Regions from separate parts of the Clostridium lamae genome, predicted to be linked through region 2. Evidence: riboswitches for the same ligand, from Rfam matches in the RefSeq annotation. Region 2 holds a riboswitch; the other holds the start of a gene.
The links. Region 2 has a riboswitch for S-adenosylmethionine ahead of QK892_RS03370 (methionine ABC transporter ATP-binding protein). Riboswitches for the same ligand answer to the same signal wherever they lie in the genome.

Region 1 (3,195 bases), on a different contig from region 2:
ATTGCCATTTGATCTATTCGCCTACCTTATTCAATGCTTGTTCAAAATCATTTATAATATCATCTATATTTTCAATTCCTACAGAAACTCTTATTAAGTCTTTAGTTACTCCTGTTGAAATCATATCTTCTTCTGATAGCTGCCTATGAGTTGTACTTGCTGGATGTAATAAAGTTGTTCTAACATCACCTAAATGTACTACCAATTTAGCTAAATTTAATTCATCAATAAGTTTTTTAGCAGCTTCTACTCCTCCTTTAATTCCAAAAGTTAATATTCCTGATGCTCCTTTTGGTAGATATTCACGTGCTACTTCATAATCTTTTTGAGTTTCTAGTAAAGGATAGCTTACCCAATTAACCTTTGGATGCTGTTGTAAGTACTTAGCTAAAGCTAAAGCATTACTACTATGTCTTTCCATTCTTAAATGAAGAGTTTCTAATCCTAAGTTAGTTAAAAATGCATTAAATGGACTCATTGTACTTCCAAAATCTCTTAACAAAGTAACTCTTAACTTAACTATATAAGCAGATTCACCAAATGTATCTACATATTGCAACCCATGATAGCTCTCATCTGGTTCAACTAAGCAATCAAACCTTCCATTATTCCAATTAAAATTACCACCATCTACTATAATTCCACCTAAAGCTACTGAATGTCCATCTGCATATTTACTTGTAGAATGAATTACTACATTAGCTCCATATTCAAATGGGTTTAATAGATATGAAGTTGCTACTGTATTATCAACAATCAATGGTATTTGTGCTTCTTTAGCTGCACTTGCAAATTTTTTTAAATCTAAAACATTTAATCCTGGATTTCCTATGGTTTCTCCAAATAATAATCTTGTATTTGGTTTAACCTTACTTAATATTTCTTCTTTACTTATATCTGGACTAATAAATGTTGTTTCGATTCCTAATCTTTTTAAAGTTGTTGAAAAAAGATTGAAGGTTCCCCCATATATAGTTGAAGTAGATATTATATGATCTCCAGCTTCACATATATTTAATACTGCTAATACTGATGCTGCTTGTCCAGAAGAAACGGCAACTGCTCCTACCCCACCTTCTAATTTAGTGAACTTTTCTTCTAAATAACTTACTGTTGGATTACTTATTCTGGAATATAAATGACCACTTTCTTTTAAATCAAATAAATTTGCTACTTGGTCTGCATTTTCAAAATTGTATGATGTACTTTGGAATAGTGGTGCGGCTATTGGATTTCCTGGTGTTGGATTGTATCCCCCTTTTATACATATTGTTTCTTTACTCCATTTTTTATTGCTCATAAAAAATCCCCCTTAATTATTATTTTTTTATATTAGGTCCTTTTATACAATTTGTAATTTTAAGTAAAATAAAAAGGCTATTTCTCCATCAAAAATATAGAGAAATAGCCTATACACACAATATAAAATTGGCATAAAAAACTCTCTCTTATCTCTCATAAAATAAATTTTTATGCAGGATTTAGCACAATTCTGATTTATAATAATCAGCTGTTGCTAGGCTTCACAGGGCCGGTCCCTCCGCCATTCTTGATAAAAGACTTATATCCGATTATTCACTTTTAATATATTATACACTTATTTCCATTATTAGTTCAATATGCAAATAAATTTATTATTAAGTTATAATCTAATTTTACTTTTTTAGTGAGTAGGGGGTTCCATTATTCAAGTTAAATAAAGTTTTTATATTATGTTTATATAAAACGCATTATTTCTTCAGCACTCTTTCTATTAGTTGGAACTGCTTCGCCATCTGGATATCCATAAACGATAAGAGCTGCTACTGTTTCTTCCTCAGGTAAATTTATAATTTTAGCAATTGAATCTTCATTTATTACTCCCATTATACAGGTTCCAATCCCTTTAGCATGTGCTGCTAAACAGAATGTTTGACATGCTATACCTGCATCAAATACTTCCCAAGTATTCTCATTTGAGCTTTCAATACCATATTGCTCTGATTTCCCACTTTTTCCTTTTACAAAGCTTAGTACTGCAACACCTTTTGCATTTTTTAAAGTATCCATATTATAAACAAATCCTTTAACTGCATCATTTGCAAACTTTTGAATAATCTCTTCATTGTCAATTAACGTATATCTAGCTATTTGAAAATTTACCCATGATGGAGCCCATCTAGCTATATCTACTATTTCTTTCATAACTTCTCTATCTACTTTTTCATTTTTAAATTTTCTTACACTTCTTCTCTCTTTTATCATTGTTATTGCATCCATTCTAAATACCTCTTTCCTTAAATTTATTAATTCATATTTTCATAATATAATAATTTACTCATTTATATACGCATATCTTTATATCTATTTTTACCATATTAGGTTTAAAATATATATTTACAAGCCTTGTTATGTAGATTAATCTATACTATAATTATAAACATAACAAACTATAATGCAAGAATGCACTTTTTAGGTATATACTACCTTAAAAGATAGTAAGGAGTAATAAAATGGATTCAAATTGTAATATTACATTTACTTGCCCAATAGAAGCGCCAATTTATCTTATTGGTGGAAAATACAAAGCCATTATACTTTGGCACTTAATGGGCAAAACTTTAAGATATAGCGAATTGCATAAATTAATGCCAAAAGCAACTGACAAAATGCTTACACAACAGTTACGAGACTTAGAAAAAGACAAGATAATTAATAGAATTGTTTATCCTGTTGTACCTCCTAAAACAGAATACTCATTAACTGAATTTGGAAAAAGCCTTATTCCTATTCTTAATGCATTGTGTATTTGGGGAGAATCTTATTTGGAAAACAACAATTCTACTAATTCAAATGTCTCTCTTTAATTTACCCATATTTAATATTTTTTATATTAGGTCCTTTTATACAATTTGTAATTTTAAGTAAAATAAAAAGGCTATTTCTCCCTCAAAAAATATAGAGAAATAGCCTACACAATATAAAATTGTCATAAAATCCCTATCTCTTATTTGTATCAGTACCAATTTAATCTTATTTTTCTGCATCAATCTTCTTGATAGTATCTTCACGAATGGCTTGTCTTAATAGTCTAAGATAATCAGAAAAAGCTACCTTATCATCAGCATATGTTAGATTAAGGTCAAATTCTTTTGGAATCCATGTAGACAAGTCAGAAATATTATGTTGAATTAATGCTTCAAGAGAATCAATAGC
Region 2 (3,195 bases):
ATTATTACTGTTACTATCATTACATCTGTTTGGTATCTTTGATAACCGTATCTTACTGCTAAGTCACCAAGTCCTCCTGCTCCTACTGTTCCTGCCATAGCTGAATATCCAATTATGCTTATTATAGTTAGTGTTAATCCTGAAATTATTGATGGCACTGCTTCTTTAAGCATAACTTTGAATATTATTTGTGTATTAGATGCTCCAAAGGATTTTGCTGCTTCTACTACTCCTGAATCAACTTCTTTTAAAGCTGATTCTATAATTCTTGCTACAAAAGGTGCTGCTGCTATAGTAAGTGGTACTATTGCTGCTGTAGTTCCTATAGATTTTCCTACTATTAATTTTGTAAGTGGCATTATTGCTACCATTAAAATTAAAAATGGAAATCCCCTAAGTATGTTTATTATTGTATCTAGAGTCTTATAAACTCCTTTATTAGGCTTTAAACCATTTGGTGCTGTTACTATTAATGCAATTGCTGGAATAAATCCCAATATTACTGAAAATAGTGTTGAGAAAAAGACCATTATTATTGTTTTATTAAATCCTTCTATTAATATTTCTGACATTAATTAAGCACCTCCAATACTACTTCCTTTCTCTCAAGATAAGCTATAACCTTGTTCTTATCTTTCTCATCAACATTAATTACTAAATTACCTAATATATCTTCTCTAAACTTTTCAAGTTTACCCCAAACTATTGAAAAGTCCATATCTAAATCTCTTGCCATCTTTGTTATAAGAGCATTTTCTGAAGATGTACTTGGGAAATATAATTTAATATTTATGCCCTTGCTAGGTAAAATATCTTCCTCTTCTTCTCCAAGGAATTTCTTTAAAGATACTCCTGGTCTTAAGAATAATTCTTCTGAATTTCCTTCTGCCTTTAAAATTCCACCTTCAATCAATGCAACCTTTTCACAAACCTCTTTTACTACTTCCATTTGGTGAGTTACTATTACTATAGTAATTCCTAATTCTTTATTTATTTTAGATAAAAGTGATAATATATCCTTTGTAATTTTAGGATCTAAGGCAGATGTTGCTTCATCACAAAGTAATATTTTTGGCTCTAATGCCAAAGCTCTAGCTATTGCTACTCTTTGCTTTTGGCCTCCACTTAAACTAGCTGGCTTTACTTTTGCCTTTTCAGAAAGACCTACTAAATCTAAAAGTTCATTTCCTCTTTCATTTATTCTTTTTTTTCTATAGTTTCTATAACTAATTGCTTTTTTATCTCCTATTTTTTCTTTATATTCTTTGTATTCTTCTTCAAATCCCCAAACCTCTAATGGTAATGCTATATTATCAAATACAGTTTTTCTATTTAATAAGTTAAAGCCCTGAAATATCATTCCTAGTTTTTTTCTAAACTCTCTTAACTCATATCCCTTTAGCTCATTAACTTCTTTTCCCATAACATTTATTGAACCCTCTTCATAACTTTCAAGTCCATTTATGCATCTAAGTAAAGTTGATTTTCCGGCTCCACTATGACCTATTATTCCATATATCTTCCCTTCTTCTATTGATAATGAAACATTTTTAATAACTTCTACGTCATTAAATTTTTTAGTTAAATTTCTAATTTCAATCATTTATGTCCCCCCTAAGAACTTAAATAAACAGCAGCTAGATATTATAAATTTCTAAATAATAAAAAACGCACTGGAGAATAAATTCTCTAGTGCGCGAAAATACGACCTATTAATTTATTCTCTCATCTATCAGCTTAAAAGCTGCAGGATTTAGCACCAAACTTAATATGAGTAATTTAGGCTAAAATAATTAAGCCTATCACACCTATTAAAGGTTGCTGGGTTTCACAGGGCCAGTCCCTCCACCACTCTTGATAAGAAACATTGAAATGTTTATTAAATTTTCTATTGATATTAATATACCTTTATTAAAGAAGCTTGTCAATAACAATTGTAGAAAAATTTAAAATATTACAACGTCCTTTTTTATATTAATCAGCTCTGCATCAGTATTATCTTCAACAAAATTTATTATATTTTCTGCTGTTGAATCCACTTGTGCATTAGTAGCACATATTCCTGATATCCCAATCGTAATATAATTATGTAAATCTTGATTATCTACTTCATTTACTGATATATTAAATTTATTTTTAAGTTTTTGGCTTATACTTCTAACAATCATTCTTTTTTCTTTTAATGAATGAGCCCACTCAGCTCTTAAATTTATAGTCATTACTAGCACTTTCATAATTATCACCCTTTTACTATATTATACCCCAAACTTAAAATTAATGCACAATGCATAATGCGTAATGCTTAATTAAAATGCATAATGCGTAATGCACAATGCATAATTAATGAGAAAACTCCTACGGAGTTTTAGAAAATGAAAGAATGAAATTTCTATTTTGCATTCGCAAAATCGAAATGAAAAAATGAAATAGTTATGGATTAATTCCAAAGGAATTTATAATTCAGCCTGCCTGAATTATTTCAACAATTATGCATTATCAATTATGAATTATGCATTGATAAAAGTCCGTAGTAGGATGGCTACGGGGGTTTTGAACATTTTATCTCCCTAGGACTATTGGTGATATCTCATCATAGTTAGGGGGTGGTATTGGATATGCTAGAATTGATTATAAAAAGCTTTGTTATTATTTATATAATTTCATTAGTTTTAAAACATAATCTTTTTATTCATTATTTAAAGATTTCAGTAAAATTTATTGGTCTTGATATTGAAATTAGAAGCAAACAAAAAGATGCTCCGTCCTGCAAAGAGTAGCATCCATTTTGTTGATATTATCTAAATCCAATAGCCCTAAAACAAAATAAACGTTCTAAGGATTGCTTAGTGTTGACGCACTAAGCTTTTCTTATTTATATTATATCAAAATTTTATAAAAATAAACATATAATTTTTTTATATTTAAAACAAACAACCCTTAAAATACGTATGCCAAATCTGCATTTTATTTTAAAAATTGAAAAACTTTAAAAATTTATAACTCAGCTTGCCTGAGTTATTTCACTAATTATGCATTATTCATTACTTAAGTGCATTACTTAAACTTCCATTCCTTATAAAACTCTTCTAAAAAGTCTTCCATAAATTTATGTCTTTTTTCTGCTATTTCCTTTGCTGTATCTGTATTCATCAAATCTTTTAATTTTAGTAGTTTTTCATAAAAATGATTTATTGT

Region 1: linked by a shared signal. The riboswitch ahead of QK892_RS07975 (O-acetylhomoserine aminocarboxypropyltransferase/cysteine synthase family protein) and the one ahead of QK892_RS03370 (methionine ABC transporter ATP-binding protein) in region 2 are both predicted to bind S-adenosylmethionine.

The regions. Positions count from the first base shown of each region.
Region 1 covers NZ_JASCQJ010000012.1:32,742-35,936, forward strand. Annotated here, with positions in the region: gene QK892_RS07970 (homoserine O-acetyltransferase/O-succinyltransferase family protein) at 1-8, opposite strand, end outside; gene QK892_RS07975 (O-acetylhomoserine aminocarboxypropyltransferase/cysteine synthase family protein) at 14-1,300, opposite strand; SAM riboswitch class I at 1,446-1,559, opposite strand; gene QK892_RS07980 (nitroreductase family protein) at 1,717-2,259, opposite strand; gene QK892_RS07985 (winged helix-turn-helix transcriptional regulator) at 2,493-2,846, shown strand; gene QK892_RS07990 (HD domain-containing protein) at 3,013-3,195, opposite strand, start outside.
Region 2 covers NZ_JASCQJ010000004.1:49,254-52,448, forward strand. Annotated here, with positions in the region: gene QK892_RS03365 (methionine ABC transporter permease) at 1-572, opposite strand, end outside; gene QK892_RS03370 (methionine ABC transporter ATP-binding protein) at 572-1,603, opposite strand; SAM riboswitch class I at 1,723-1,864, opposite strand; gene QK892_RS03375 (DUF503 domain-containing protein) at 1,947-2,234, opposite strand; gene QK892_RS03380 (hypothetical protein) at 2,610-2,777, shown strand; gene QK892_RS03385 (HD domain-containing protein) at 3,055-3,195, opposite strand, start outside.